2 regions of the Fodinibacter luteus genome follow, and region 1 is predicted to be linked to the other one. Evidence: predicted binding sites of a transcription regulator. Region 1 holds the regulator's gene; the other holds the start of a gene.
What was found. Region 1 encodes Rex, which represses fermentation and respiration genes when NADH is low (regulators of the CRP and FNR family bind a similar motif). Its sites were predicted from a motif close to CTTGTGAANNNNTTCACAAG; they were not measured.

Region 1 (15,815 bases):
ACGCGGGGCCTTCGAGGACTTCGCCCGCACGGTCGGGCCGGCGGTCCCCGCCGTCGCGGTCATCGGGGATGCCGTGAGCGGAGTCGCCGGCACGGCGAGCCAGGCCGTGCTCGGCCTGCTCGGGGCCGGACGGGGACACTGATGGCGAGCCGACCGGGAGCACTCGCCGCGGGCGCGGCGCGGGCGTCGGGGGAGCGGGCCCGGCGACGGGCGACCCCGCTCATCGGCGCCGAGCCGGTCGTGCCCGCGGGAGCCGAGGGCGACGCCGAGGTGACGAGCCCCGGCGCCGGAACGGCCAGCGGGACGAAGCGACCGCCCGGTCAGCAGCCGGCAGGGGGCACGCGCCCCGCGGCGAGGAAGCCCGGCGCCGCGAAGCAGGCGAAGGCCGCCAAGCAGGGGAAGGCCGCGCAGCAGGCGAAGGGTGCGAAGCAGGGGAAGGGCGCGCAGCAGGGGAAGGGCGCGCAGCAGGCCGTGAGGCGGCCGACCCCGTCGACGACGGCGGGTGCCCCGACCCCGACGCGGGCGCCCGTGCGGACGACGGCGGACACCGCGAGGACGGCGGACGCGACGACGGCAGCCGATGCGACGACGACGGCGGACACCTCGAGGACGACGGCGGACGCGACGACGGCGGCGTCCGGTGCCGGCACCGAGCCGTCAGGGGATGTCGGGACGGACGCGGTGCGCCGCCCGCACCGCCCCGCCCCGCAGGTGCGTTCCGCCCCGTCGCGGGCGGCATCCCGGCAGGCGGGTGAGCGACGCACCCGACCCGGGCCCACGGCATCCGGAGAAACCCCCCGCCGGCCACGGCTCGACCCGCGCGAGAAGGCCCGCCGCGACGCCACGGGCCGGCGCCCGCACCTGCGCATCGCCGAGCCCCCGCTCGACCCCACGGTGCACGACGCCCCTGCCCGCACCGGCCTGCCCCTGCCCGATGTCGGTGACGCCCTCGACGCCGTCGTCGGCATGCTCCGGCTCGGCGCCGAGGCGGCCGGTGTCGCACCCGAGGACGTCGAGCGGCGCATCGCCCAGGTACTGGCCTACATCCGCCGCCGCGTCGACGGGGACTACGAGGTCGACGACTTCGGCTACGACGCCGACTTCACCGAGCACGTCTTCTACCCGATGCTGCGCCCCATCTACCGGCGCTGGTTCCGCGTCGAGGTGCGGGGCATCGAGAACATCCCCTCCGACGGCGGGGCCCTCGTCGTCTCCAACCACTCCGGCACGATCGCCATCGACTCGCTCATGGTGCAGCTCGCGATCCACGACGAGCACCCGCAGCGACGGGTCATGCGCGCCCTCGGCGCCGACCTCGTCTTCCAGACGCCCTTCCTCGGCACCATCGCCCGCCGGTCCGGCTCGACCCTCGCGACGAACGACGACGCCGAACGGCTCTTCCGCCAGGGTGAGCTCGTCGGCGTCTTCCCCGAGGGCTTCAAGGGGGTCGGCAAGCCGTTCCGCGAGCGCTACAAGCTGCAGCGGTTCGGGCGGGGCGGGTTCGTCGCCGCGGCCCTGAGCGCGCAGGTGCCGATCATCCCCTGCTCGGTCGTCGGGGCCGAGGAGATCGCCCCGATCCTCGGCAACATGGGCACCATCGCCCGGCTGCTCGGCCTCCCGTACGCCCCGATCACGCCGACCTTCCCGCTCCTCGGGCCGCTCGGGCTCATCCCGCTGCCGAGCAAGTGGATCATCGAGTTCGGTGCGCCGATCCCCACCGACACCCACGGTGCCGGCGCCGCCGACGACCCCATGCTCGTCTTCGACCTCACCGACCAGGTCCGCGAGACGATCCAGCAGACCCTGTACACCCTGCTCATGCAGCGTCGGTCGGTGTTCTTCTGATGCACCCGGCCCCGGTCCGCGTGACGCTCATCGGCCGTCCGGGGTGCCACCTGTGCGACACCGCCCGGGCGACCGTCGAGCGGGTGAGCGCCGAGCTCGGTGTGGGCTGGGAGGAGCGCTCCGTCGACGCCGACCCCGAGCTGCGCGAACGGTGGGCCGACCAGATCCCCGTCACGCTCGTCGACGGGCGGCAGCACGACTACTGGCGGGTCGACGAGGCCCGGCTGCGGGCGGCGCTCTCGGTGCCGCCCGGCACGCGCTGACCCTCGCCGCCCCGCGACGCACCCATCAGCAGCCCCCCGAGGGCGAGCAGCCACAGGTACCACGCGGTGTAGACGTTGAGTCCCCAGAACTCCAGGGTCGCGAGGCCGACGGCGGTCGCCGTGGGGACCGCGAGGGCCCACGCTCCGGCCAGGCCGAGCCCGAGGAGGGCGAACCACCTCGGCACGCGGCGCGACCGGAGCAGGAGGATGGCGACCCCCACCGCCCAGATGCCCTGGAGCAGCCAGCCCAGGTGCTCGCCGAGCGCGCCCCCGGCATACCCGTTGAGGCCGTCGTACGCCGCAGCCGTGGCCTCGCGCTGGGTGGCGGTCGCAGCAGCGTCGGTCCAGGCGTCGGCGAGGCCGGGCACGGCGATCGGCCACCGCACCCACCCGAGCATCTGGGCGAAGGCGCCGAGGATGCCGAGGACGGCCACGGAGACGGAGGCCGGGGAGTGGCGGCCGATGAGGTCGTGCAGGCCGACGGCGGCAGGGATGAGGAGCAGGCTCGCCAGGAGGAAGAGGTAGAAGCCGAAGCGGACCCACGCCTGGGCCTCGACGAAGGCGTCGAGCGCGCTCGTCCCGGGGTCGTCCAGCACGGCCGGCCACCCGAACTGCGTGCCGAGCACGAGGTAGCCGCCGAGGCTGAGCACCGCCGAGGCGACGAGGAGGGCGCCCGTTCCCGCCGGCCGGCGCATCACCGTGCCCCTGCCTGGACGGTGGTGGTCCGCGCGGCCCGCACGACGCGGGCCACGGTGACGTCCCAGTCCTCCGGCCCCCACCCGACGTGGCTGGTCGTGGCCGCGTCGTCGACGACGAACGGGGCGGTGAACTGGTAGGCGGTTCCGGACAGCTGCCGGAGCATGGGGGCGACCACCCCGGCCGCGCGCAGGGCCCTCGGGCCGAGCACCCGCACCCGGGGCGTCGCGACACCCGCAGCGCCGGCGACGTCGGCGAGCGCCTCCCGCTGGGTGCGTGGCGGCGCCGTCGGCACGAGCCACGCCCGCCCGTGCGCCCGGTCGTCCCCGGCCAGGTCGACGAGGAGGCGCGCGGTGTCGTGGGTCGTCGTCCAGCTGTGCGGCTGGTCGGCCGCGCCGAGGACCCACGCCGTGCGCCCCTCGAGGACGGCAGGGGCGTTGCGCGCGAGGTGCGAGTTGCTCCCGGCGTCGGCGTAGTCGCTCGAGCGCACCTCGACCACGCGCACGCGACCGGCCTCGTGGGCCGCGAGGGCGTCCCGCCACATGCGGACCCGGACCTCCCCCTTGTGGTCGCACGGAGCCAGCGGGGTGTCCGGGCCGATGGGGCCGCTGACCCGCCCGTACCCGTAGAGGTTGCTCACCGTGGCGAGCACCGCGCCCGAGGATGCCGCCGCGTCGAGCAGGGCTGCCGCGATGGGCGGCCAGTCGGTGTCCCACCGGGTGTAGGCGGGGTTGGCGCAGTTGTAGACGGCCACGGCGCCGGTGGCGAGCGAGCGCATCCGCGCCGCGTCGGAGGCGTCGGCGGCGACCCGCTCGACCGCGGGGTGGTCCGGTCCCCCTCCCGACCGCGTGACGACGCGGACGGAGGCGCCGGCCTCCGCGAGCAGCAGGGCGGTGCGGGTGCCGACCGGCCCCGCTCCGACGACGAGATGGGTGCTCATGACGGTCTCCTTGTGATCAGTGCTCTCTGTTGTGATCAGTGAACACCCATGAGCCGAGAAGTGCAAGAGCATTGCTCTCTCGACAGGGCACTGCTCACCGGATGTGCTTGACTGGCTCCCATGGCGACCACCGGGCGAGCCCAGCGCGTGCGGGAGCGGGCTCGCGCCGAGATGCGCACCGAGATCCTCGACGCCGCCCGACGGCAGCTGGCGCAGGAGGGGGTGGCGGGGCTGTCGCTGCGCGCGGTGGCCCGAGAGGTCGGGATGGTCTCGTCCGCGGTCTACCGCTACTTCGACAACCGCGACGCCCTGCTCACCGCGCTCATCATCGACGCCTACGACTCCCTCGGCGGGGCGGTCGAGACCGCGGAGGCGCTCGTGCCCCGGGGTGACCTGCTCGCGCGCTGGCGGACGATCGCCGGCACGGTGCGCACCTGGGCGCTCGAGAACCCGTCGCTCTACGCGCTCGTCTACGGCTCGCCCGTCCCGGGCTACTCGGCACCCCAGGACACCGTCGGGCCGGCGACGCGGGTGACCCGCCTCCTCGCCCTCCTGCTCCAGGACATCGTCCGCGCCGAGACCGAGACCGAGGCCGAGGCCGAGGCCGACACCGAGACCGCGGCCGACGCCGAGACCGCGGCCGACGCCGAGACCGCGGCCGGCACCGGCACCGCGGCCGACACCGGCACCGCGGCCGGCACCGGCACCGTGGATGCCGTCGACGCCGCGGTCCCCGACCCCCACCTCTCGCCCGGCGCCGCGCAGGGGCTGGCCCCCCTCGTGGCGTTCCTGGGGCCGGGCACGACGCACGAGCGGGCGCTCGGGGGGCTCATGGCGTGGACCTGGCTCTTCGGTGCCGTCTCCTTCGAGCTCTTCGGGCAGCTCACCGGCGCCGTCGAGGACGAGCGGCGGGGCGCGGTCTTCGAGGCCGAGGTGGAGCGTGCGGCCGGGTGGCTGGGCCTCCCGGCCGCACCGCCACCCGCGGCGCGCACCGGGCGGTCGGACGCTGCCCGGCGCCCATAGCACACCCGGGAGTGAGGAGTCTCACGGGGTCCAACACGACTTTGTGCGGGCGTTCACATGACCGTACGCTGACGGTCTCACCCGCGAGCCGGGCCGCCCTGAAGCGTGCGACCCCCGTCCTCCACCGGCTTCGCGGAGTGCGCGAAAGGAGTCGGTGACCGCCCGTGTCCGCCGCAGCGACCGCCCGCCGGGAGATCCCGGAGGCCTCGGTGGCCCGCCTCCCCGGGTACCTGCGGGCGCTGACCTCCCTCGCCCGCGACGGCATCGCCTCCGTGAGCTCCGAGGAGCTCGCCGCCGCGGCCGGCGTGAGCTCGGCGATGCTGCGCAAGGACCTGTCGCACCTCGGCTCCTACGGCGTGCGGGGGGTCGGCTACGACGTCGAGCGGCTCGCCTCCGAGATCACCTCCGCCCTCGGCCTCACCCAGGACTGGCCGGTGGCCATCGTCGGGATGGGCAACCTGGGGCGGGCGCTCGCGGCCTACCGTGGCTTCGCCGAGCGGGGCTTCCGGGTCATCGCGCTCCTCGACGGCGACCCGCGGGTCGTCGGCGAGGAGGTCGCCGGCCAGCGGGTGCGGCCGATGGCCGACCTGCCCGCCCTCGTCACCGAGGAGGGCCTGGCGATCGGCGTCATCGCGACGCCGTCCGACGGGGCGCAGCAGGCGTGCGACGACCTCGTCGCGGCGGGCGTGCGGTCGGTGCTCAACTTCGCCCCCGCGGTGATCGCCGTCCCGGACGGGGTCGTCGTGCGCAAGGTCGACCTGTCGACCGAGCTGCAGATCCTCGCCTTCCACGGACAGCGGGTCGCGGTCGAGGAGGTCGTCGCCCCGTGAGCCTCGTCGTCCTCGGGCTGTCCCACCACGGGGCCCCGCTCTCGCTCCTCGAGTCCGTCGCGCTCGACCCCGACGCGCGCACCGCGCTCGAGGCCGAGGTGCTGCGCTCCGAGCACGTCACCGAGGTCGTCGTCGTCTCGACGTGCAACCGCACCGAGGTGTACGCCGAGTGCCTGACCTTCCACGGTGCACTCACCGACATCACCGTCGCCCTCGCGCAGCGGTGCGGCGTCGACCGGGCCGAGCTGCAGCCGCACCTGTTCGTGCACTACGAGGAGCGCGGCATCGCCCACGCGTTCACCGTCGCGTCCGGCCTGGACTCGATGGCCGTCGGCGAGGCCCAGATCCTCGGACAGGTACGCCGCTCGCTCGCCCGCGCCCAGGCCCACGGTCACGTCGGGCCGGCCCTCAACGGCGTCTTCCAGCAGGCGCTGCGGGTCGCCAAGCGCGTGCACACCGAGACCGGGATCGACCTCGTGAGCGGATCGCTCGTCCAGGCCGGGCTGAGCCGTGCCGAGACCGAGCTCGGGGACCTCGGCGGGCTGTCCGTGCTCGTCGTCGGCGCCGGTGGGATGGGCGCCCTCGCGGCGGCGACGGTCTCCCGGGTGGGAGCCCGCACGGTCGTCGTCGCCAACCGCAACCACGACCGGGCGAGGGTTGTCGCCGAGCGGGTCGGGGGGTCGGCACGCCGGCTCGCCGAGCTGCGGGCCGCCCTCGCCGAGGCCGACGTCGTCATCTCCTCGACCGGCGCGCCCGGCGTCGTCGTCCTCGCCGACGACGTCCGAGACGCCCTCGGGGCCAGGGAGGGACGCCCCCAGGTCTACGTCGACCTCGCCCTGCCGCACGACATCGACCTCGCCGTCGCCGAGCTCGAGGGCGCGACGCGCGTCGGGCTCGCCGAGCTCGGCGAGGACCTCGCCGACGCCGGGTCGGCCCCGCAGGTCGCGGACGCGGCGGACCTCGTGACCGCGGAGGTCGCCGCGTACCTCCTCGCCCGCTCGGCGGAGGCCGTCGCCCCGACCGTCACCGCACTGCGCACCCACGCCGGTGAGCTCGTCGAGGAGGAGCTGCGTCGCCTCGAACGCCGTACCCCCCACCTCAGCGACACCGAGCGCGCCGAGGTGCGACGCGCCGTCGAGCGGGTCGTCGACAAGCTGCTCCACACCCCGACGGTCCGGGTCAAGGAGCTCGCCCGCGACGGCCAGGGCGGCAGCTACGCCCGGGCCCTCAGCGAGCTGTTCGACCTCGACCCGCGCGACGTCTCGCTCGTGTCCGCCCCGCCCGCGATCCCCGGGGACGAGACGTGAGCGTGCTGCGCCTCGGCACCCGCCGCTCCGCCCTCGCGACGACCCAGTCGTCGTGGGTGGCCGACCGGCTGCGGGCGCTCGGCCACGACGTCGAGCTCGTCGAGGTGACGACGGAGGGCGACCGCGACCGCACGACCCCGCTCGCCCGGCTCGGGGGCACCGGGGTGTTCGTCTCGGCCCTGCGCGCCGCGCTCGCCGAGGGGCGGGTCGACCTCGCCGTGCACTCGCTCAAGGACCTCCCGACGGCCCCGGACGAGTCGACGACCGTGGCTGCCGTCCCGACGCGCGAGGACCCCCGCGACGCGCTCGTCGCCCGTGACGGCCTCACCCTCGGCGAGCTGCCCGCCGGCGCGACCGTCGGCACCGGGTCGCCGCGCCGTCGTGCCCAGCTCGAGGCGCTCGGGCTCGGGCTCGTCGTGACCCCGCTGCGGGGCAACGTCGACACCCGGCTGCGCCAGGTCTCGCAGGGGCGGCTGGATGCCGTCGTGCTCGCCGCCGCGGGGCTGCGCCGCCTCGGCCGCATCGACGAGGCCACCGAGCTGCTCGACCCGCTCCAGATGCTGCCGGCACCCGGCCAGGGGGCACTCGCCGTCGAGGTCCGCGCCGGCGATGCGGCGACCGCTGCGGCCGTCGCCGCGCTGGACGACGCCGACACGCGAGCGTGCACGACGGCGGAGCGGGTGCTCCTCGCCGAGCTCGAGGCGGGGTGCTCGGCGCCGGTCGGCGCCCTCGCCGAGGTCGTCGAGGGGCTCGAAAGCCCCGAGCTGTCCCTGCGCGCCGTCGTCACGACCCCCGACGGCACCGCCGACCTGCGGCGCTCCCTCGTCGGCGACCCCGGCGACCCCGGTGCCCTCGGGCGCCGGCTCGCCCGGCTCCTCCTCGACGACGGCGCCGCCGACCTCATGACCGGCGCCGAGCCGCCGGCTGCGTCCCCGACCGACCCGACGACCCCGCTGCCCACGACCGACCCCATCGCAACGGAGCATGCACCGTGAGCCCCACGCGCTCGACCACCCCATCCACCAAGACCCCCGCTCGCGTCGCCTTCGTCGGCGCCGGCCCCGGCGACCCGGGGTTGCTCACCGTGCGGGCCGGCGAGCTGCTCGCCACGGCCGACGCCGTCGTCATCGACCAGGTCGCCCGCGAGGCCGTCGTCGAGCGCTGGTGCCGTCCCGAGGTGGACGTCGTCGACGCCGGTCACGGCGACCACGGCGAGCGGCTGACCCACGCCTCGCGCGCCAAGCTCGTCGTGCGCGCCGCCAAGGCCCACCCCGGTGGCCTCGTCGTGCGGCTCATGGACGGCGACCCCGCCGTGTTCAACGGCCTCGCCGAGGAGGCCCGGGCCTGCGCGCGGGCCGGCATCCCCTTCGAGGTCGTGCCGGGCGTCAGCTCGGTGACGGCCGTGCCGTCCTACGCCGGGGTGCCGCTCACGTCGAGCGCCTCGACCGGCATCCACGTCGTCGTCGCCGGCGCCCGCGGCACCGACCTGTCCGGTGCCGTCGACCCCACCGTGACCGTCGTCGTCATCGGCCCGCCCGACAAGGCCGCGCAGACCCTCGACGCGCTCGTCGCCGCCGGTCGCGACGCGTCGACCCCGGTGGCCGTGACCGAGCGAGGCACGACGACCGAGCAGCGCACCATCACGACGACGCTCGACGCCGCCGGCGAGACGATGGCCGACGGCCGCTTCCCCGTGCTGGCCGTCGTGGGGTCCACTGTCACCATGCGCGAGACGCTCTCGTGGTTCGAGACCAAGCCGCTCTTCGGCTGGCAGGTGCTCGTGCCGCGCACGAAGGAGCAGTCGGCGTCCACGATCGCCCGCCTCGAGCACCACGGGGCCCACGCCGCCGTCGTGCCGACGATCTCGGTCGAGCCGCCGCGCACGCCGCAGCAGCTCGAGCGGGCCGTCAAGGGGATGGTCACCGGTCGCTACGAGTGGGTGGGCTTCACCTCGGTCAACGCGGTGCGAGCCATCCGCGAGAAGTTCGACGAGTTCGGGCTCGATGCCCGCTCGTTCGCCGGCCTCAAGGTCGCCGCCGTCGGCGGGGTCACCGCCCAGGCGCTGCGCGACTGGGGTATCACGCCCGACCTCGTGCCGTCGGGCGAGCAGTCGGCGCGCGGCCTGCTCGAGGAGTGGCCGGCCTTCGACGCCGACCTCGACCCGATCGACCGGGTCTTCCTGCCCCGGGCCGACATCGCCACCGAGACCCTCGTCGCCGGCCTGCAGGACATGGGCTGGGAGGTCGACGACGTCACGGCCTACCGCACCGTGCGTGCCGCCCCGCCGCCGGCCGAGGTGCGCGACGCCATCAAGAACGGCTCGTTCGACGCGGTGCTCTTCACCTCGAGCTCGACGGTGCGCAACCTCGTCGGGATCGCCGGCAAGCCGCACCCGACGACGGTCGTCGCGTGCATCGGCCCGGCGACCGCGAAGACCGCCGAGGAGCACGGCCTGCGGGTCGACGTCCTCGCCCCGGAGGCGACCGCCGACGCGCTCGTCGACGCGCTCGCCGACCACGGCCGCTCGCTCGCGCTCGCGGCGCAGGAGGCCGGCGAGGCCGTGCTGCGCCCGAGCCAGCGCCGGCCCGGCGGTCGCCGCCGGGCCACCTGATGGGGTTCCCGTCCGCGCGACCGCGCCGGCTGCGACGCACCCCGGCCCTACGCCGGCTCGTTGCCGAGACGCGGCTGCACCCGGCCGACCTCGTCCTGCCCGTCTTCGTCCGTGAGGGCATCGACACCCCCGTCGCGATCTCGGCGATGCCGGGGGTCGTGCAGCACACGCTCGACTCGCTCGTCGACGAGGCCCGGCGCTGCGTCGCCGCCGGCCTGGGCGGGATCATGGTCTTCGGCGTGCCCCAGGCCAAGGACGCGCGCGGCTCGGGCGCGGACGCGCCGGACGGCATCCTCAACGTCGCCCTGTCCCGGCTCGTCGAGGAGGTGGGCGACGACCTCGTCGTCATGGCCGACCTGTGCCTCGACGAGTTCACCGACCACGGCCACTGCGGGGTCCTGGCCGCCGACGGCTCGGTCGACAACGACGCGACGCTCGAGCGCTACGCGTCGATGGCACTCGCCCAGGCCGGCACCGGGGCGGCCGTGCTCGGGCTCTCCGGGATGATGGACGGTCAGGTCGGGTTCGTGCGCTCTGCGCTGGATGCCGCGGGGTACCCCGACACGGTGATCCTCGCCTACGCCGCGAAGTACACCTCCGGCCTCTACGGCCCGTTCCGCGAGGCGGTGCAGTCCTCGCTCGTCGGGGACCGGGCGACGTACCAGCAGGACCCCGCGAACGGCACCGAGGCGCTGCGCGAGCTCGAGCTCGACATCGCCGAGGGCGCCGACATCGTCATGGTCAAGCCCGCCGGCCCCCACCTCGACGTCATCGCGGCGGCAGCGGCGATGTCGCCGGTCCCCGTCGCGGCGTACCAGATCTCGGGGGAGTACGCGCAGGTCGAGGCGGCGGCCGAGCGCGGCTGGGTCGACCGCGACCGGGTCATGCTCGAGAGCCTCGTCAACATCCGCCGGGCCGGGGCGCAGGTCGTGCTCACCTACTACGCCCTCGAGGCGGCAACCCGGCTCTGAGGCCGGCCACCCGGCATCCGGATCCTCGGAGTCAGGAGCAGTTCGCGGGCTCAGGAGGTCCCCGCCTAGTCAGGGCCGTAGACGCCCCTGACTCCGCGCAGTGCTCCTGACTCCGCGAGAGGGAGGGGTGCGGGTGCAGGGGTGCAGCGGTACGGGGAGACGGGCAGGCCGCCGCCCTGCCCCGGTCGGGGAGGACGGCGGCCGCGGTGCTCCGGAGGAGGGATCCGGAGCGGGGGACGGAGCTCAGGCCTGCTTGGCGAGCTGCACGTCGAGGACGAGCTTGATCTTCTCGGAGACGAGGACGCCGCCCTTCTCGAGGGCCGCGTTCCAGGTCAGGCCCCAGTCGGTGCGGTTGAGCTCGCCCTCGGCCTCGAATGCGGCCTTCTCGTTGCCCCACGGGTCGGTGGCGACACCGTTGAACTCGACGTCGAGGGTGACCGGCTTGGTGACGCCCTTGATCGTGAGCTCGCCGATGAGGGTCTCACCGTCGAAGGAGGTGCTGCGGAAGCTCATCTCGGGGAACTTCTCGACGTCGAAGAAGTCCTCGCCGCGCAGGTGGGCGTCGCGGTCGGCCGTGCCGGTGGAGACCGAGGCGGTCTTGATCGTGACGTCGGCGACGGACTGGGTGACGTCGTCGGCGACGACGACGGTGCCGGACACGTCGTCGAACGAGCCACGGACCTTGCTCACCATGAGGTGGCGGGCCACGAAGCCGACCTCGGTGTGGGTGGGGTCGATGGCCCAGGTGCCGGTGCCGAGGCCCTTCAGGGTGGTGTCGGTGATCGTCATGTCGTGCTCCTTGATGTCGGTGGTGCCACGGTAGTTGACTGTTCAACCAACCGCGAGGCCGCTGGCATTCCGCCGTCTCACGATGTGGGACAAGCGCTCCCGTCCCGTGGCCGGCGCCGGATGCCCGAACCGGCGGCGGGCGGTGACCCCGACGTGGAACGATGAGCCCATGGCGAGCGAGGAACCGCGGTGGCTGACCGAGGCCGAGCAGCGCTCGTGGCGCGCCTACCTGCGGGGCAACCGCGAGCTCGACGTCGCCCTCGACCGCGACCTGCACGCCGTCGGCGTCAGCCTGCCGGAGTACGAGCTGCTCTCGATGCTGTCCGAGGCCCCGACGGGCCAGCTGCGGATGTCGGCGCTCGCTGCGCTCATCGTCCAGTCGCGCAGCCGGGTCACCCACACGGCGGTGCGCCTCGAGCGGCGCGGCTGGGTGCGTCGCACGCCCGCTCCCGACGACGGCCGGGGCGTGCTGCTCCGCCTCACCGAGGACGGGCGACGGGCGATCACCGAGTTCGCCGTCGTCCACGTCGAGAGCGTGCGCCGGCACCTCGTCGACGTGCTCACCCCCGAGCAGTTCGCGGCGCTCGGCGACGCCATGACGGCGGTCCGCGAGGCCTACGCGGCCGAGTGCCGAGCGGCCGGCGCCCATTCCTGAGCCGGTCGGCTGCGAGGATGGGGCGGTGACGCCCGCCGACCCCACGAGCCCCCTGTCCCAGCCGGGCGACGCCCCGGCATCCGCCGCCCTGCTCGAGCGCGCCCGCGCCGTGACGCCCGGCGGGGTCAACTCGCCGGTGCGCGCCTTCCGGGCCGTCGGCGGCACCCCGCGGTTCATGGCGAGCGGGCGGGGACCGTGGCTCACGGACGTCGACGGGCGCGAGTACGTCGACCTCGTGTGCAGCTGGGGGCCGATGATCCTCGGGCACGCCCACCCGGCGGTGCTCGAGGCCGTGCGCGACGCGGCGGGGCGGGGCTTCTCGTTCGGGACGCCGAGCGAGAACGAGGTGCTCCTCGCCGAGGAGATCGTCGACCGCGTGGGGCCGGTCGACCGGGTGCGCCTCGTCTCGAGCGGCACGGAGGCGACGATGAGCGCCATCCGCCTCGCGCGTGGCTTCACCGGGCGGTCGCTCGTCGTCAAGTTCGCCGGGCACTACCACGGGCACGTCGACTCCCTCCTCGTCAGCGCCGGCTCCGGCCTCGCGACGTTCGCGCTGCCCGACTCGGCCGGCGTGCCGGCGGAGATGGCCGCCGAGACGATCGTCGTGCCGTACAACGACGTGCCCGCGCTCGAGGCGGTCTTCGCCGCCCGTGGGGGCGAGATCGCCTGCGTCATCACCGAGGCGGCGGCGGGGAACATGGGCGTCGTCCCCCCGCAGCCGGGGTTCACGCAGGCGCTGCGCCGGGTCACCGCGGAGCACGGGGCGCTGCTCGTCTCCGACGAGGTCATGACGGGGTTCCGCGTCGGCCGGGCCGGGTGGTGGGGCCACGAAGGCGTCGACGTCGCCCCCGACCTCATGACCTTCGGCAAGGTCATGGGTGGCGGCTTCCCCGCGGCGGCCTTCGGCGGCCGCGCCGACGTCATGGCCCTCCTCGCGCCGGACGGGCCCGTCTACCAGGCCGGCACCCTGTCCGGGAACCCGGTCGCCACCGCCGCCGGGCTGGCGACGCTGCGCGCCTGCGACGACGCCCTCTACGCCCGGCTCGGCGAGGTCGCGCGCGCGATCGCCGACGCGGCATCCGCCGCCCTCTCGGATGCCGGGGTGCCGCACCGCGTGCAGTGGGCCGGCTCGATGTTCTCCGTGTTCTTCCGTGAGGGCGAGGTGCGCACCTACGACGACGCGCGCGCGCAGGATGCCGCGGCGTTCGGCCGCTTCTTCCACGCGATGCTCGACGCGGGGGTGTACCTGCCGCCGAGTGCGTTCGAGTCGTGGTTCGTCTCGGGTGCGCACGACGACGCCGCGGTCGAGCGGGTCGTCGCTGCCCTGCCCGCGGCGGCGCGGGCCGCGGCCTCGGGGAGCTGACGCGCTCGGCTCCGGTCCGCCGCGCCGTCTGGCGCCTCCGGCCCGATCGCGGGATGCTGGCGGGGAGCACCTGACGACGCGACCCCGGGCAGGGAGGTTCCATGAGCACGACAGCGAGCCAGGACGAGGCGGCCGAGGCCAGGCGGGGGTCGTTCTCCGGCCGGCGGGTCTTCATCCTCGCGGCGATCGGCTCCGCCGTTGGCCTGGGCAACATCTGGCGGTTCCCGTACGTCGCCTACGACAACGGGGGCGGGGCGTTCATCCTCCCGTACCTCGTGGCCCTGCTCACGGCGGGGATCCCGTTCCTCTTCCTCGAGTACGCGCTCGGGCACCGCTACCGGGGGTCGGCCCCCCTGTCGTTCGCCCGCCTGTCACGGCGCACCGAGGGCCTGGGCTGGTGGCAGGTCGGCATCTGCTTCATGATCGCCGTCTACTACGCCGCGGTCATCGCCTGGGCCCTGAGCTACACCGTCCTCTCGTTCACCCGGGCCTGGGGCGAGGACCCGAACGCCTACTTCTTCGGCGACCTCCTCCAGGCGGGGGACCCCGGCGTGACCCTCGACTTCGTGCCCCGGGTGCTCCTCCCGCTGGCCGTCGTCTGGGTCGCGCTCATCGCCGTGCTCGCCCTCGGGGTGCAGCGCGGCGTCGGTGCCACGTCGGTCATCTTCATCCCCGTGCTCGTCATCGCCTTCGCCGTGCTCGTCGTGCAGGCCCTGCGGCTCCCGGGGGCGGGCGCGGGCCTGGACGCCCTCTTCGCGCCGGACTGGTCGGCCCTGGCCGAGCCGGCCGTCTGGGCGGCGGCCTACGGCCAGATCTTCTTCTCGCTGTCCATCGGCTTCGGCATCATGATCACGTACTCGTCCTACGTGCACCGGCGTACCGACATGACGGGCTCGGCCATGGTCGTCGGCTTCTCGAACTCGGGCTTCGAGCTGCTCGCCGGCATCGGCGTGTTCGCCGCCCTCGGCTTCATGGCCCAGGCGTCCGGGGTCGCCGTCGGCGAGGTGGCGACCTCGGGCATCGGCCTGGCCTTCATCGCCTTCCCGACGATCGTCAACGAGGCCCCGGCGGGTGCGGTCATCGGGGTGCTCTTCTTCGCCTCGCTCGTCATGGCCGGCTTCACCTCGCTCGTCAGCGTGCTCGAGGTCGTCATCTCCGCGGTCCGCGACAAGTTCGAGCTGAGCCGGCTGCGCTCCACCCTCGTCGTCACGGTGCCGTGCGCGCTGCTCAGCCTCATCGGCTTCAGCACGACGAGCGGCATCTACGTCCTCGACATCCTCGACCACTTCATCAACCGGTTCGGCATCCTCCTCGTCGCGGTCGTCAGCATGGTCGTCCTCGCCTGGGGCGTGCGCGCCCTGCCCCGCCTGAGGGACCACCTCAACCGCGACGGCTCGGTGCCGGTGCGTGGCTGGTGGATCGTCCTCATGTCCGTGGTGACGCCGCTCGTGCTCGGCTTCGTCCTCGTCCGCGAGCTCTGGGCGGTGCTCCAGGAGCCCTACGAGGGCTACCCGCAGTGGATGCTCCTCGTCTTCGGCTGGCTCGCCGCCCTGCTCGTCGCGGTGGGCGGCTTCGTCATCGCCCGGGTGCCGTGGCGCTCGCAGACCCGCATCGACGGCTATGACGACGACGAACCCGTCGCCACGACCACCCCGGGAAGGGACCTGTGATGTCGACCGAAGCCATCGTCATGATGCTCCTCGCCATCGTCGTCGTGTGGGGCGGCCTCGTCGCGGCGCTCCTCCACCTGCGCCGCGCGGACCGCGAGGACGCCATCGAGCAGGAGATGCACCGAGACCTCTGACAGGAGGCCCCGGGACCTGTGACGCCAGACCCCGGGACCTGTGACGGCAGAGCTCAGGGACGGCGAGGTCATGATGATCGAGCCGTGGCGCGCGAGCGTCTTCCCGGTCATCGGCAGAGCCGAGGGAAACCGGGGTCCTGACCCCGGTTTCCCCGAGGCTTGTCGGGTCGTGCGCCCGGCCCGCCCCTCGTCCACCGGGCGTCGGTCCGGGCCACCGTCCGCCGGCGGGGAGGGGTGCCGTCGCACCCAGACTCGTTTGCGACAATCGGGCGCATGACGACCTCCCCGACGGCCGGCGGACCGGGTGCCGACGACCCGAAACGCACCGTCGTGCACCTGCTGCGCCACGGCGAGGTCCACAACCCGCACCGCCTCCTCTACGGTCGCCTGCCCGGCTACCACCTCTCGGCGCTCGGCCGCGACATGGCCGAGCTCGCAGCAGACCACCTCGGCGACCACGACATCACGCACGTCGTGTCGAGCCCGCTCGAGCGCGCCCGCGAGACGGCCGCCCCGGTCGCGCAGGAGCACGGGCTCGAGGTGACCCTCGACGAGCGGGTCATCGAGGCGGACAACGAGTTCGAGGGCCTGCCCGTCGCCGGAGGCGCCGGGCTGCTGCGCCACCCCCGCCTGTACCCGAAGATGCTCAACCCGTTCCGGCCCTCGTGGGGCGAACCCTATGTCGAGATCGTCGAGCGGATGCGCCTCGCGATCGTCG
Region 2 (15,815 bases), on a different contig from region 1:
CGCAGGAGCGCGAGCAGTCCGCTCAGGAGCGCGACCAGCGGGAGCAGGCCAGCGATGCGCCGGAGCAGCGGTCCGGGCGCGCCGGGACGGGTGCCCACCGTGCTGAGCCCCGCGAGCGCGGTGAGGGGCAGGCGGGCGAGGACCGACAGGAGCGTCCGGACCGACAGGAGCGTCCGGACCGGCAGGAGCGTCCGGACCGGCAGGGCCGCCAGGACCGCGGTGAGCGCGGTGGCCAGAACCGCGACCGCCAGGACAGCGGCGAGCGCCGTGACACCGCGTCGCAGGGCGGCCAGGTCGAGGGTGCTCAGGGTGCCCCGCCCCAGGGTGGGCCGCAGGGTCAGGGCACGCAGGGCCAGAACCGGTTCGACGACGAGGAGGGCCGCGGCGGGCGCCGCCGCCGCAACCGCGGGCGCAACCGCGACAAGCGCCGCGCGCAGGGCGCGGAGGGTGTCCCGATCGACACGGTGGTCGACCAGGCGGTCACCGAGGACGACGTCCTCGTGCCCGTCGCCGGCATCCTCGACATCCTCGACACCTACGCCTTCGTGCGCACGACCGGTTACCTGCCGGGTGGCAGTGACGTCTACGTCCCGCTCCAGATGGTCAAGCGGCACGGCCTGCGCAAGGGCGACGCCGTCACCGGCTCGATCAAGGCCACCCGCGAGGGCGAGGAAGCGCAGCAGCAGAGCGTCGGTGGGCGCAGCAGCCGCCAGAAGTACACCCCCCTGGCGCAGCTCGACACCGTCAACGGCATGACGCCCGACGAGGCCCGCCGTCGCCCGGAGTTCGCGAAGCTGACCCCCCTCTACCCCCAGGACCGGCTGCGGCTCGAGACCGAGCAGAACCTGCTCACGACGCGGATCATCGACCTCGTCGCCCCGATCGGCAAGGGGCAGCGCGGCCTCATCGTCGCCCCGGCCAAGGCCGGCAAGACGATGGTCATGCAGGCCATCGCGAACGCCATCACGACGAACAACCCGGAGTGCCACCTCATGGTCGTGCTCGTCGACGAGCGTCCGGAGGAGGTCACGGACATGCAGCGGGCCGTCAAGGGCGAGGTCATCTCCTCGACCTTCGACCGCCCCGCCGACGACCACACGACCGTCGCCGAGCTGGCCATCGAGCGCGCCAAGCGCCTCGTCGAGATGGGCCACGACGTCGTCGTGCTCCTCGACTCGATCACGAAGCTCGGCCGGGCCTACAACCTCTCGGCGCCCGCGAGCGGACGCATCCTCTCCGGGGGCGTCGACTCGGCCGCGCTCTACCCACCGAAGAAGTTCTTCGGCGCCGCGCGCAACATCGAGGACGGCGGCTCGCTGACCATCCTCGCGACGGCCCTCGTCGAGACCGGTTCGCGGATGGACGAGGTCATCTTCGAGGAGTTCAAGGGCACCGGCAACATGGAGCTCAAGCTCGACCGCCAGCTCGCGAACCGGCGGATCTTCCCGGCCGTCGACGTCAACAACTCGGGCACCCGCAAGGAGGAGATCCTGCTCGCTCCCGAGGAGCTGCGGATCATGTGGAAGCTGCGCCGCGTCCTCGCGGCCCTGGACTCCCAGCAGGGCATCGAGCTGCTCCTCGACCGGCTGCGCAAGACGAAGAACAACTACGAGTTCCTCACCCAGGTGCAGCAGACCGCGACGATCCGGCTCGACGACGAGGACGCCTGACCCGCACGGCCCGAGTGGAGGCGCCGGCACGGCATCCGTTTGACGTGCCGGCCCTCGGGCGGCTCATACCGCGACACCTCGAGCGGGAGGGGTCGATCGTGGGCCTCGCGGCCTCGCGGCCTCCTGGGTCGACGAGCAGGCCGGCCTCAGCGCCCGACGGGTAGGGACATCGCCGGGAACGCGCGCACCGCGAAGCCGCTCGGCGCGTAGATGCGTGCGCCGGCATCCGTGGCGAAGAGGTCGACCCGGGTGACGTCGGTGCGCTCGGCGAACCACGCGAGCAGGTCGTCGGTCACCGCGCTCGCGAGGCCCCGGCCGCGGTGGCCGGGGAAGGTCGCCACGCTGGACACGAGCCCCACGGAGCCGTTGGGCGTGCTCGGCCCGGGGATGAGCGCGGTGACCTCGCCGACGCCCCCCGCCGCGACCTCGCCGGCCACCTCCGCGACGACGACGCGCACCCCGGGCGTGCCGGTGCGTGCGAGGAACCACTCGCGGGCGGCCGCCCGCCACACCGGGTCGGCCAGCTCGTGGGGCGCGGTGCCCATGGCCTCGAACATGACGGCGCGCAGCTGCACCATCACCTCGGCATCCGCGGCCGTCGCCGCACGGACGACGGTGCCGGATGCCGTGCCGCTCACCACCGCGGGCCGAGCGCGAGGCGCTGGCGGGTCTCGGCCCGGCCCTCGGGGGAGTCGGGGAGGTCCCACCACGACTCCACCCACCACGTGGCGCCCGCATCCGCCCACTGCTGCACCGGTGGGCGGACCACCCCGAAGCCGCCGTGGCTGTCGCCCTCGACGACGACGTCGTAGCCGGCCATCGTCAGGCCCGCGTCGGAGCGCAGGGCCGCGATGCGGTCGACGACCTCGCGCAGGGCCGGGGGAGTGAGGTGCGAGCCGGGGTCGTCGAGGGTCCCGCCGGCCACGGCGGGGAAGACGCCCTGCCAGCGGGCCGCGCGCTCGAGCGAACGCTGCCTCGAGCGCCCCGGGACGAGGGCACCGACGCACCACACAGGCGGGTGCGGGCGCTGGACCGGCGGGGGAGGGACGAGCTCGGTGACGGGCGCGGCCGAGAAGTGCTCGCCGGTGTAGGAGAAGGGCTGGCCGCCCATGAGGCCGGCGTAGATGTCGAGCACCTCGTCGAGCTTGCGGGCGCGGACCGCCCGCCCCTCGTCGGGTTCGAAGGCGAGCCAGTTGCCGTGGAGGGCGCCGAGTCCGACCCCGAGGGTGACCCGCCCGTTCGAGAGCCGGTCGACCGAGGCGACCCGCGAGGCGAGGTCCCACGGGCGGTGGCGGGCGGCCGGGGTGAGGAGCGTGCCGAGGCGGATCCGCTCGGTCGCCATCGCGGCGGCCCCGAGGGTGACCCAGGCGTCCTGCCCCCAGACCGACTCCCACGAGAAGACCTGGTGCCACCCCGCCTCCTCGGCGACGGCGGCGAGCTGCGCGAACTCGCGCTCGGTGGCATAGGGGATGACGGCTCCGAACCTCATGCTCGGCCACGCTACGCGGAGCCACCGACGACGCTTGGCCCTCGGGGCAGGCTGGGGTGCCAAGGGCGCGGGGTGGTGCGCGTCTGGCATGCCTGCCGAGGAGCCCGGTGGTGCTGGGGTGTCAGGGGCGCGGGGTGCCGCGCGCTCGGCATCCCTGCCGAGGAGCCCGGTGGCGCTGGGGGTGTCGGGGGCGCGGGGTGCCGCGCGCTCGGCATCCGTCGGGATGGGGGCCTGTGGACGACCGCTGCGCGTAGCGCTCCGGAGGGGACACAGTGGGGTATGCCACCTTCCCGACGCCGACTACCCCGCGCCGAGCGGGCCCGCCGTGCCGAGCGAGTCGCCCGGCAGCACGACGGAGTGGCCCACCGCAAGGACCTTCGCGGCGTCGGTGTGACGAGGGCCGACGTGCGCACCGAGGTCGCCGCGGGGCGGTGGCTCGTCCGGGGCAGGCACACGGTCGTCATCGGCAACCTCGAGCCCCGAGGCGCCGGGCGGCTGTGGCAGGCCGTGTGGGAGACCGGCGGCGGCTCGGCCCTCGACGGTGCCGCGGCCCTCGTCGCGTCGGGCCTCACCGGCTTCGAGCCGACGGTGACCGACGTGTCCGTGCCGAAGCGCAACCGCAGCCACCGGGTCACCGGGGTCCGGCGGCACCGGCGCACGAGAATGCCGCCGACGGGGTCGGCGGGCCTGCCGAGGGTCGACGTCGCGCCGGCAGCCGTGTCAGCGGCGGCCTGGGCCGCGAGCGACCGCCAGGCCGTGCTCGTGCTGTGCCTCGTGCTCCAGCAACGGATGACGACGCCCGACCGGCTGCTCGCGGCGTGGCACCGCTGCCCCACCCGAATGGAACGCCCCCGGCGTCAGCTCCTGCGGGCGGCCGTCGGAGACCTCTGCGACGGTGTGCGGTCGCTCGGGGAGCTCGACTTCGCGGGGCTGTGCCGGGAGAACGGCCTCCCCGAGCCGAGCCGCCAGGTGGTGCGCACCCTGCCCGGCGGGCGGGCCTACCTGGACGTCGAGTGGGAGGGGATCGACCTCGTCGTCGAGGTCGACGGCGGCCACCATGCGCTGGCGCTGGCCGTCGTCGACGACGCGCTGCGACAGAACGAGGTGGTGCTGAGCGACGACCGCGTGCTCCGGATCCCGGTCCTCGGTCTGCGGCTGGAGGCGGAGCGCTTCATGCTGCAGGTCGTCCGGGCCCACCGGCGGTGGTCGAGGGGCGGCGCGGCCTGACCTGGCCGAGGGGTGTCAGGGGCGCGGGGTGGTGCGCGGTCGGCATCCCTGTCGAGGGGCCCGGTGGTGCTGGGTGTCGGGGGCGCGGGGTGGTGCGCGTCCGGCATCCCCGCTGGGCGTCCTGCGTGTCGCTGGGGGTGTCGGGGGCGCGGGGTGGTGCGCGGTCGGCATCCCTGTCGAGGGGCCCGGTGGTGCTGGGTGTCGGGGGCGCGGGGTGGTGCGCGTCCGGCATCCCCGCTGGACGTCCTGCGTGTCGCTGGGGGTGTCGGGGGCGCGGGGTGGTGCGCGGTCGGCATCCCCGACGAGTGGGCGCCGGGAATGCCCGGCGGCGCCACGGCTGTTTAGGTCACCGTGCGCCACCTCTGGCACACTTGACCGCTGGACCGGTTCACGGCACGCGACGCGTTTCCTGAGCGCCTCCCTCACGAGGGGCGCAGTCGGGGCGCCAGGGTCTTGCAGCACGGTGCTGAGCCCGCCGACCCGGACACATCCTAGGAGAGATCGTGAAGAAGGACATCCACCCGGACTACGTCGAGACCACGGTGACCTGCACCTGTGGCGCGTCGTTCACCACGCGCAGCACCGCGAAGAACGGCATCATCCACGCCGACGTCTGCTCGCAGTGCCACCCGTTCTACACGGGCAAGCAGAAGATCCTCGACACCGGTGGCCGCGTGGCCCGCTTCGAGGCCCGCTACGGCAAGAAGGCCGCCAAGTAGCTGCTCCGGTGCGCCGGTCCGTTCCTTCGTGGAGCGGGCCGGCGCACTCGTCTTCCCCGACCCATCGCACCCGAACCGACCGCACCCACCGCACCCGCACCCGCACGCACCGCACCCGTACCCACCGAACCCGCACCCACCGAACCCGCACCCACCGAACCCCCACCTCACCCAGGAGGCCACCGTGCTCGAGTCCGCCCGGGCCGTCGTCGCCGAGCACGCGGCGCTCGAGCGCGAGATGGCCGAACCGGCCGTCGCGTCCGACCCCGACCGCAGCCGCGAGGTCAACAAGCGGTATGCCGCGCTCGGCCCGACCGTCGCGGCGTACCACGCGTGGGTGCGTGCCCGGGGCGACCTCGGGGCCGCTCGTGAGCTCGCGGGTGAGGACGCCTCGTTCGCCGAGGAGGTCCCCGCGCTCGAGGCCGAGGTCGCCGTCGCGGAGGACCGGCTGCGCCGCCTGCTCGTCCCCCGCGACCCCGACGACGACCGCGACGTCATCCTCGAGGTCAAGGCGGGGGAGGGGGGCGAGGAGTCGGCCCTGTTCGCGGGCGACCTGCTGCGGATGTACCTGCGGCACGCGGAGCGCCGTGGCTGGCGCACCGAGGTGCTCGACGCCACCGAGTCCGACCTCGGCGGCTACAAGGACGTCCGGGTGTCGGTGCGTTCGCGGGGGACCGCCCAGCCCGGCGAGGCCCCCTGGGCGCGGCTGAAGTTCGAGGGCGGGGTGCACCGCGTGCAGCGGGTGCCGGTCACCGAGAGCCAGGGTCGCATCCACACGAGCGCCGCGGGTGTGTGGGTCATGCCCGAGGCCGAGGACGTCGAGGTCTCGATCGACCCGAACGACGTCCGGGTCGACGTCTTCCGCTCGAGCGGCCCCGGTGGACAGAGCGTCAACACGACCGACTCGGCCGTGCGGCTCACGCACGTGCCGACCGGTGTCGTCGTGTCGTGCCAGAACGAGAAGTCCCAGCTGCAGAACCGCGAGGCCGCGATGCGGGTCCTGCGGGCCCGGCTCCACCAGATCGCGATGGACGAGCGCCACGCCGCCGACGCCAGCGCCCGCGCGAGCCAGGTGCGCACCGTCGACCGGTCCGAGCGCATCCGCACCTACAACTTCCCGGAGAACCGGGTGAGCGACCACCGCACCGGCTTCAAGGCGTACAACCTCGACGCGGTGCTCGGCGGCGACCTCGACCCGGTCATCCAGTCCTGCGTCGACGCCGACGAGGCGGCCCGCCTCGCCGCCGTCGCGGACCGATGACGGGAGGACAGCCGACGGTCCGGTCCGCGGTCGAGCGGGCGCGCGCCGCCCTCGCGGACGTCGGGATCGCCTCACCAGAGACGGATGCCGTCGAGCTCGCCGCCTTCGCGCTCGGCACCGACCCGGCTGACGTGCGACGGCGCATGGTGCTGCGCGAGGGCGCCGACGTGGGCTTCCTCGACGCCTATGACGGGCTCGTGGCCGAGCGGCTCGAGCGCGTCCCCCTGCAGCACCTCACCGGCCGCGCACACTTCCGCCGGCTCACCCTCGCGGTGGGTCCGGGCGTCTTCGTGCCCCGGCCCGAGACCGAGGTGACGGCCGGCCTCGCGATCGACGCGGCATCCGGCCGGCCGCCCGGCGCCGTCGTCGTGGACCTGTGCACCGGTTCGGGCGCCATCGCCCTCGCCGTCAAGGACGAGCTGCCGACGGCCCGGGTGCACGCCGTCGAGCTGTCCGACCTCGCCCACGGGTGGGCCGTGGCGAACCGGGACCGGCTCGGGCTCGACGTCGACGTCCGCCTCGGCGACGCGACGAGCGCGTTCGAGGACCTGTGCGGGTGCGTCGACGTCGTCGTGAGCAACCCGCCGTACATCCCCGACGGCGCCGTCCCGCTCGACCCCGAGGTGCGCGACCACGACCCCCACGTCGCGCTGTTCGGGGGGTCGGCCGACGGCCTCGCCGTGCCGCTGGCCGTGGCGGCGCGCGCGGCGGTCCTGCTGCGCCCGGGCGGGGTGCTCGTCATGGAGCACGCCGACAGCCAGGGGCGCTCCCTGCCCGAGGCGCTGCGCCGCACGGGGGCGTGGACCGAGGTCGCCGACCACGACGACCTCGCAGGGCGGCCGCGGACGACCGTCGCGCTCCGGCGGCCGTCGGCCTGAACGGTCCCGACCCCCGGTGAGCCGCGGCGGTGCCCGGCATTCCGGAAACCCTAGGCTGTCGCCCATGAGCCCCGTCTTCGACTGCACGACCGAGGCCGGGCGGGCCGACGCCATCCCCAAGGCCGCCGCCGGCGTGCGCGAGGGCCGCCTCGTCGTCCTGCCGACCGACACGCTCTACGGCATCGGGGCCGACGCCTTCTCGGTGGATGCCGTGCGCGCCCTGCTGTCCGCGAAGGGCCGCGGCACCGACATGCCCCCGCCCGTGCTCGTGCCCGACGCCCGCACCCTCGACGGCCTCGCGACCGACGTGCCCGACTACGCCCGGGCGCTCGTCGCCGCCTTCTGGCCCGGCCCGCTCACCGTCGTCCTGCGGGCCCAGCCCTCCCTCGCCTGGGACCTCGGCGACACCCGCGGCACGGTGGCGCTGCGGATGCCGGACGACCCCGTCGCGCTCGAGCTGCTGCGCGAGGTGGGGCCGATGGCCGTGAGCAGCGCCAACCGCACCGGCCACCCCGCGTCGCGCACCGTCGTCGAGTCGGCGAGCCAGCTCGGTGCCGCCGTCGAGTTCTACCTCGACGGCGGTCCGGTCACCGGCGGCCTCGCCTCGACGATCGTCGACTGCACCCGCGACGAGCCGGTCGTCCTCCGGGTGGGCGCGCTGTCCGAGGCCGAGGTCATGGACGTCGTGGAGCGCTCGAGAGCCGACGCCCTAGAGTTGACGAGCCCCGCGCCCGACGAGCCCGAGCCGGGTGCCGGCACCGAAGAGCCAGGGGCGCCCGAGGCGTCCACCGCCAGCGAGCAGCGAGGGACCACCGACGATGACTGACACGTTCTACGGATCCGACTTCGGCGCCCTCGAGGCGTTCGACCCCGAGATCTCCGGCGTCCTGCTCTCCGAGCTCGACCGCCTCCGCGCCGGCCTGCAGCTCATCGCGAGCGAGAACTTCTCGAGCCCGGAGGTCCTCACGGCCCTCGGCTCGACGCTGTCGAACAAGTACGCCGAGGGCTACCCCGGGCGGCGCTACTACGGCGGCTGCTCCGAGGTCGACAAGGCGGAGACGCTCGCGATCGAGCGGTGCAAGGCCCTCTTCGAGGCCGACCACGCCAACGTCCAGGCGCACTCCGGGGCGAGCGCCAACCAGGCCGTGTACGGCGCCTTCCTCAAGCCCGGCGAGAAGATCCTCGCGATGAGCCTGCCGCACGGCGGCCACCTCACCCACGGCACGAAGGTCTCGTTCTCGGGCAAGTGGTTCGACGCGGTGCACTACGGCGTCGACCGCACGACCGAGGACATCGACTACGACGAGGTCGAGCGCCTCGCGAAGGAGCACCGCCCGAAGGTGCTGCTCGCGGGCGGCTCCGCGATCCCGCGCACCATCGACTTCGCTCGCTTCCGGGCCATCGCCGACGAGGTCGGCGCGATCTTCTGGGTCGACGCGGCCCACTTCATCGGCCTCGTCGCCGGGCGGGCGATCCCGAGCCCCGTGCCGTTCGCCGACGTCGTCTCGTTCACGACCCACAAGGTGCTGCGCGGCCCCCGGTCCGGCGCGATCGTCTGCCGCGCGGAGCACGCCGCGGCGATCGACAAGGCGGTCTTCCCGATGATGCAGGGCGGCCCGCAGATGCACTCGGTCGCCGCGAAGGCGGTCAACTTCAAGGAGTGCGCGACCCCCGAGTACGCCGCGTACACCCGCCAGGTCATCGCGAACGCCCGGGTGCTCGCGACCGAGCTGGGGGAGCGCGGCATCCGCCCGACGACCGGCGGCACCGACACCCACCTGTCCCTCCACGACCTGCAGGGGGTCGGCGTCACCGGTGTCGACGCCGAGGCCCGCTGCGGCGCCGCCGGCATCACGCTCAACAAGAACGCCATCCCGTTCGACCCCCAGAAGCCCAACATCGCCTCGGGCATCCGGGTCGGCACGCCGTGCGTCACGACCCAGGGGATGGGCGAGGACGAGATGCGCACGATCGCCGAGCTCATCGCCCGCGCCGTCGTCGACGGCGACGCCGACCCCGAGCACGCCGTCTCGCGCGAGGTCCGAGGCCGGGTCACCGAGCTCGTCGAGCGCTTCCCGGCGTACCCGCGCGCGGGTGCGGCGCGGGGCTGAACCGACCGCCGGTGACCGACGCGAGGCGTGAGCTCCCGCTCCTCGGGCGGCTCAACCGCCGGGGGTTCCGGCTCGTCATGGTGCTCGACGGCCTCGCCGTCGTCGGGCTCATGGTCGGCTCGATGCTGTGGCGCTACGGCGTCCCGCCCTGGCCGACGTACCCGATCGGGGCGTACGCCCTGTCGTTCACCGTCTCGACGGTCATCTTCCTCACGGCCTTCTACTTCGGGGGGCTCTACGAGCGCGAGCCGCGACTCGGCGGGGCGGCCGTGCTCCCGCGCGTCGCCGGGCTCTCGCTCGCGGCCGGCAGCTTCGTGGCGCTGCTCAACCTCGCCCTCACCGGCCTCGTGCGACAGCGCGGCTCGCTCACCCAGCGGGTGCTGCCGTTCCCCATCACCAACCTCGTCGTCGTCATCGTCCTCGTCGCGATCGCCGTCGCGGTGAACCGGGCGGTCGTCCACGCGATCCGGACCCGGCGGGAGGGACCGCCCCGGGTCGTGCTCGCCGGCGACGAGGCCGACCTCGACCTGGCCCGGCGCCACCTGACCGTCGTCGAGGCCGGCCAGCTCGTCGTCGTCGCCGAGGTGGTCGACCCGCGCGCGGTCGTCGAGGTGGCCCGGGAGTCGCGGGCCACCGACGTGCTCCTCGTGACGGCGGGCTGGCTCGACGAGTGGTACCCCCGCACCATCGGCCGCCTCGACCGGATGGGCCTGACGACGCTGTTGCGGGTGACCGGCCGCGAGACGCTCTTCGGGCTCGACCGGCTCCGTGAGGTCGGGGGGCTGCCGTTCGTGCTCCTGCTCCCGCAGACGATGCCGCCCTCGCAGCGCCACTTCAAGCGACTGCTCGACCTCTTCCTCCTCCTCGTCACCGCACCCGTGTGGCTCCTGCTCCTCGGCGCGGTCGCGCTCTACCAGCTCGCCGTGGCCGGCCGCCCGCTGCTGTTCACCCAGACCCGGGTCGGCGCCGGCGGCGAGACCTTCGACATGGTCAAGTTCCGCACGATGCGCACCGACGCCGAGGCCGACGGGGTCGCCCAGCTCTCGACCGAGGGCGACCCGCGGGTCATCCCGGCCTGTCGCTGGGTGCGCGCGACCCGGGCCGACGAGCTGCCGCAGATCCTGCACATCCTCAGCGGGAAGATGTCGGTCGTCGGCCCCCGGCCGGAGCGGCCCGAGCTGACGAAGGGGTTCGAGAAGGAGATCGCCGGCTACACCCGGCGGCACGAGGTGCCACCCGGCCTCACCGGGCTCGCCCAGATCCACGGGCGCTACCACACCGACGCCGAGTACAAGCTCGGCTACGACCTGCAGTACCTCGTCAACTGGTCGCCCGTGCTCGACCTCGAGATCATCGCCCGCACGATCTGGGTCATCCTCACCCGCCGCGTCTGACGCCGGACCGGCCGCCGTGGATGCCGTGCCGCGGATGCCGTGCCGCGGACCCGGCTTGGGACCCACCAGCGCTTGTGATAACTTTCACAAGCCGTCCCGGACCCCCTATCCGTCACGACTCCTGACGAGGCCGATCGCCGATGACCGACCGCTCCACCACCAGCGAACCGCATGCCGGCGCGCCCTTCGGGGCGATGCTGCGCGGGGCCCTGCTGCCCTCGGTCGTCGCGGGGCTCGTGGCCGTCGTGGCCGTCGTGCTCGTGCGCGGCGGGGATGCGCTCGCGGGGGCGGTCATCGGGCTCGTCGTGGCCGTCGGCTTCTTCGCCTCCGGCATGTTCCTGCTCAGCCGCCTCGTGCGCGACGCCAGCCCCCACGCCTTCTTCGCCGTCGCGATGGCCGTCTACCTCGGCCAGGTCCTCGGCCTGCTCTTCGTCATCATCGCGTTCAAGGACGCGGGCTGGGTCGACGGGCCCGCCCTCGGCATCGTGGCGCTCGTCGTCACCCTCGTCTGGCAGGTCTTCGCGATGCGGGCCCTGCGCCGGGCCCGGGTGCCCGTCTACGACCGGCCCGCCGACGACCCCGCGAGCCGGGGGAGCGAGGGCCCGTGACCGGCGTGACGACGCCGTTCCCCGGCGTCGCGACCACCGGCGGGGGTCCGGTAGCGTACGTCCCGTTCCCCCGGGTGCCCGTCGATGGCGCCTGTGCTATCCCCGAGGAGAGGCTGTGAGCCCGAGCGTGGTTCCCGCACACTGGCTGCAGGGCGGCATCGCCGCCGCCGAGGACGGCGAGGGGTTCCAGGCCCCGGGCATCGAGTCGTTCTGGTGGCCGCTCTGGGGCAGCGACACGAGCAACTGGGCCTTCACCCGACCCGCCTTCGTCGTCATGGCCTCGGTCGTCATCATCGGCCTGTTCTTCCTCACCGTCGCGGGCCGGCTCAGCATCGTCCCGACGAAGCGGCAGTGGGTGGCCGAGCAGGGCTACAACTTCGTGCGCAACACCATCGCCCGGGACGTCATCGGCGCCAAGGACTTCCGGCCCTTCCTCCCGCTGCTGCTCACGCTCTTCACGTTGATCCTGTTCAACAACGTCATGGGCGTCATGCCGTTCATCCAGTTCCCGTCGATGAGCCGCATCGCGTTCCCCATCGTGCTGACGCTCATCGTCTACGTCGTCTACCACACCGTCGCGATCCGCCGGAAGCACGGCGTGCTCAACTACCTCAAGTCGCTCGTCCCGCCGGGGCTGCCGGGCTGGCTCAGGCCGATCATGTTCATCCTCGAGTTCCTGACCTACTTCTTCATCCGGCCGCTCACCCTCGCCCTGCGACTCTTCGGCAACATGCTCGCGGGCCACCTCATGCTGCTCGTGTTCATCCTCGGCGGTGAGTACCTGCTGCTCCACGGCAGCAACCTGTTCATCCAGCTCTCGGGCATCCTCGGCCTGGCCTTCGGTGTCGTCATGACCTTCTTCGAGCTGCTGGTGCAGTTCCTCCAGGCCTTCATCTTCACCCTCCTCGCCGCGCTCTACATCTCCGACGCGGTGAGCGAGCACCACTGACCCCCGGCCCCGCCGGTTGCACGACCACCTGAAGAACACTCCGACGCCGGGAACCCCCGGCGCCACCGAAAGGAAACGCAATGACTGGTGACATCACCTTCCTCGGCTACGGCCTCGCCGCCATCGGCCCCGGTATCGGTGTGGGTCTCATCTTCGCCGCCTACATCAACGGCGTCGCCCGCCAGCCCGAGGCCCGAGGCATGCTCCAGACCATCGCCTTCACCGGTATGGCGCTCACCGAGGCGCTCGCGATCCTCGGTCTCGTGTTCGTCTTCGTCTTCGCAGGCTGACGAGCCGGCCGACCCCCCCGTCCGATCGACAGATAAGGAAGCGACGTGGTTCTCGCATCCGTCAAGGCCGCCGAAGGTGTCGGCTGGCCGGAGGCCCTGCCCCTCCTGCCGCACCCCGCCGAGCTCATCGTCGGGCTCATCGCCTTCGCCATCCTCTACCGCATCTTCGCCACGAAGGTCGTCCCCAAGATGGAGGCGATGTACGAGGAGCGGGCCGCGGCGATCGAGGGTGGCATGCAGCAGGCCGAGGAGGCCCAGGCCGAGGCCCGGGCCGCGCTGGAGAAGTACAACGCCCAGCTCGCCGAGGCCCGCACCGAGGCCAACGAGATCCGGGAGTCCGCGCGTGAGCAGGGCGCCTCGATCGTCGCCGAGATGCGCAGCCAGGCCCAGGCCGAGGCGGCCCGCATCACCGAGTCGGCCAAGCGGCAGGTCGAGGCCGAGCGCCAGCAGGCCGTCGTCCAGCTGCGCCAGGAGGTCGGCACCCTGTCGACGAGCCTCGCGAGCAAGATCGTCGGGGAGTCCCTCGAGGACGAGGTGCGCCAGAAGGGCATCGTCGACCGTTTCCTCGCCGACCTCGAGGCCGGCGACGTCACGCCCGAGAAGGTCGCCCCCGCGGGCCGGGACGCCTGATGCGCGGCTCGTCACGGGGTTCGGCCAAGGAGGTGCAGGCGGCGTTCGACGCCGTCCTCGCCGGCGGATCGTCGGGGGAGACGCTCGCCGAGGAGCTCTTCGCGGTGACGGCCGTCGTCGACGGCAACGCCTCGCTGCGGCGCGCGCTCGCCGACCCCTCGCGGGGGGCCGCCGACAAGCAGGGCCTGGCCCGGTCGCTCTTCGGCGGCAGGGTCGGTGCGACCACCACCGACCTCGTCGGCGAGGTCGCCGGCCGGCGCTGGTCGGCCGAGCGCGACCTCGGCGACACCCTCGAGGCGCTCGCCGTGCAGGCGCTGCTCGCCACCGCCGAGCGCGCCGGTCGCATCGACCGCGTCGAGGACGAGCTGTTCCGCTTCGAGCGGATCGTCGCCGGCGACCCCGCGCTGCGCGACACGCTCTCGAGCCGCAACACCGACGCGAGCGGCAAGGCCGCGCTCGTGCGCCGGCTGCTCGAGGCCAAGGCCGCCCCCGAGACCGTCCGGCTCGCCGAGCAGGCCGTCCGCGCCCCGCGCGGGCGCCGGCTCGACCGGGTCATGGAGGCCTACCTCGAGCTCGCGTCGACCCGTCGCGACGAGCTGACGGCCCTCGTCACCGTCGCCGCCCCGCTCACCCCGCAGCAGGCCGCCCGGCTGCGCAGCGCGCTCGAGGCGCACTACGGCAAGGCGGTCTCGCTCCAGGTCGTCCAGGACCCCACGGTCATGGGCGGCATCCGGGTCCAGGTCGGCGACGAGGTCGTCGACGGCACCGTCCTGCGGCGCCTCGACGAGGCCCGCCGGCACGTCACCGGCGCCTGACGCCGCGCACGGCATCCCGCCGCCGCGCACGGCATCCCAGAACTGAAGACGCACCACCCACACAGCAGACTTCGGCCCCATGAGGGGCCGGTGACCGAGGAGAAGATCAGAACATGACGGAGCTCTCGATCCGTCCGGACGAGATCCGGGACGCCCTGGACAGCTACGTCCGGTCCTACGAGCCCGGCGCGGCCTCGCGCGAGGAGGTCGGTCGCGTCACCGATGCCGGTGACGGCATCGCGCACGTCGAAGGGCTGCCCTCGTGCATGACGAACGAGCTCCTCGAGTTCGAGGACGGCACGCTCGGCCTCGCCCTCAACCTCGACGTCCACGAGATCGGTGTCGTCATCCTCGGTGAGTTCTCGAACATCGAGGAGGGCCAGGAGGTCAAGCGCACGGGCGAGGTGCTCTCGGTCCCCGTGGGCGACGCCTTCCTCGGCCGCGTCGTCAACCCCCTCGGCACCCCGATCGACGGCCTCGGCGAGATCGCGAGCGAGGAGCGGCGGGCGCTCGAGCTGCAGGCCCCGACGGTCGTGCAGCGCAAGTCGGTCCACGAGCCGCTCCAGACCGGCCTCAAGGCCGTGGACGCCATGACCCCCATCGGCCGGGGCCAGCGCCAGCTCATCATCGGCGACCGCCAGACCGGCAAGACGACGGTCGCGGTCGACACGATCATCAACCAGAAGGAGTTCTGGGAGAGCGGCGACCCGGACAAGCAGGTGCGCTGCATCTACGTCGCCATCGGCCAGAAGGGTTCGACGATCGCGGCCGTGCGCGGCACCCTCGAGGAGGCCGGCGCGATGGAGTACACGACCATCGTCGCCGCCCCGGCCTCGGACTCCGCGGGCTTCAAGTACCTCGCCCCGTACACCGGCTCGGCCATCGGCCAGCACTGGATGTACCAGGGCAAGCACGTCCTCATCGTCTTCGACGACCTGTCCAAGCAGGCCGAGGCCTACCGCTCGGTGTCGCTCCTCCTGCGCCGCCCGCCGGGCCGCGAGGCCTACCCCGGTGACGTCTTCTACCTCCACAGCCGGCTGCTCGAGCGCTGCGCGAAGCTCTCCGACGAGCTCGGGCACGGCTCGATGACCGGTCTGCCGATCATCGAGACCAAGGCGGGCGACGTCTCGGCGTACATCCCGACGAACGTCATCTCGATCACCGACGGCCAGATCTACCTGCAGGCCGACCTGTTCAACGCCAACGTCCGCCCGGCGATCGACGTCGGCGTCTCGGTGTCGCGCGTCGGCGGCGCCGCCCAGATCAAGGCGATGAAGTCGGTCGCGGGCCGCCTCAAGCTCGACCTCGCGCAGTACCGCGCGCTCGAGGCGTTCGCGATGTTCGCCTCCGACCTCGACCCCGCATCCCGGGCCCAGCTCGCGAAGGGCGCCCGCCTCGTCGAGCTGCTCAAGCAGCGGCAGGCCGCGCCGTTCCCGGTCGAGGAGCAGGTCGTCTCGATCTGGATGGGCACGACGGGCAAGCTCGACGACGTCGCCGTCGAGGACATCCGTCGCTTCGAGGCCGACTTCCTCGACCACCTGCGCCGCACCAAGGGCGAGCTGCTCGGGGCGATCCGCGAGACCGGCACGTTCGCCGAGGAGACCGAGCAGGCCCTCGAGTCCGAGATCGCGACCTTCAAGGCCAAGCTCTTCGAGGGCAGGGGTGCCGACGGCGTCCAGGCCGGCGACGAGGCCGAGGAGGACGCCGCCGCCCGGGCCCAGGAGTCCGAGCAGGAGAAGATCGTCAAGCAGCGGCGCTGAGCCGGTCGGGTGCG

Region 2: a site for Rex is predicted at 10,821-10,840, ahead of ABD899_RS04690 (Cg1360 family ATP-synthase-associated protein). Genes of this name have one in related genera too.

The regions. Positions count from the first base shown of each region.
Region 1 covers NZ_BAABGM010000025.1:50,786-66,600, reverse strand. The annotation lists gene ABD899_RS17270 (SDR family oxidoreductase) at 1-142, shown strand, start outside; gene ABD899_RS17265 (lysophospholipid acyltransferase family protein) at 142-1,845, shown strand; gene ABD899_RS17260 (glutaredoxin family protein) at 1,845-2,108, shown strand; gene ABD899_RS17255 (DUF4386 domain-containing protein) at 2,045-2,803, opposite strand; gene ABD899_RS17250 (FAD-dependent monooxygenase) at 2,803-3,744, opposite strand; gene ABD899_RS17245 (TetR/AcrR family transcriptional regulator) at 3,865-4,767, shown strand; gene ABD899_RS17240 (redox-sensing transcriptional repressor Rex) at 4,932-5,597, shown strand; gene ABD899_RS17235 (glutamyl-tRNA reductase) at 5,594-6,904, shown strand; gene hemC (hydroxymethylbilane synthase) at 6,901-7,899, shown strand; gene ABD899_RS17225 (bifunctional uroporphyrinogen-III C-methyltransferase/uroporphyrinogen-III synthase) at 7,896-9,515, shown strand; gene hemB (porphobilinogen synthase) at 9,515-10,486, shown strand; gene ABD899_RS17215 (YceI family protein) at 10,730-11,275, opposite strand; gene ABD899_RS17210 (MarR family winged helix-turn-helix transcriptional regulator) at 11,445-11,930, shown strand; gene hemL (glutamate-1-semialdehyde 2,1-aminomutase) at 11,956-13,293, shown strand; gene ABD899_RS17200 (sodium-dependent transporter) at 13,395-14,963, shown strand; gene ABD899_RS17195 (methionine/alanine import family NSS transporter small subunit) at 14,963-15,097, shown strand; gene ABD899_RS17190 (histidine phosphatase family protein) at 15,371-15,815, shown strand, end outside.
Region 2 covers NZ_BAABGM010000004.1:73,328-89,142, reverse strand. The annotation lists gene rho (transcription termination factor Rho) at 1-1,670, shown strand, start outside; gene ABD899_RS04735 (GNAT family N-acetyltransferase) at 1,817-2,308, opposite strand; gene ABD899_RS04730 (LLM class flavin-dependent oxidoreductase) at 2,305-3,159, opposite strand; gene ABD899_RS04725 (hypothetical protein) at 3,565-4,386, shown strand; gene rpmE (50S ribosomal protein L31) at 4,890-5,105, shown strand; gene prfA (peptide chain release factor 1) at 5,290-6,366, shown strand; gene prmC (peptide chain release factor N(5)-glutamine methyltransferase) at 6,363-7,244, shown strand; gene ABD899_RS04705 (L-threonylcarbamoyladenylate synthase) at 7,309-8,070, shown strand; gene ABD899_RS04700 (serine hydroxymethyltransferase) at 8,063-9,355, shown strand; gene ABD899_RS04695 (sugar transferase) at 9,367-10,749, shown strand; gene ABD899_RS04690 (Cg1360 family ATP-synthase-associated protein) at 10,890-11,357, shown strand; gene atpB (F0F1 ATP synthase subunit A) at 11,473-12,306, shown strand; gene atpE (ATP synthase F0 subunit C) at 12,387-12,596, shown strand; gene ABD899_RS04675 (F0F1 ATP synthase subunit B) at 12,642-13,226, shown strand; gene ABD899_RS04670 (F0F1 ATP synthase subunit delta) at 13,226-14,041, shown strand; gene atpA (F0F1 ATP synthase subunit alpha) at 14,155-15,801, shown strand.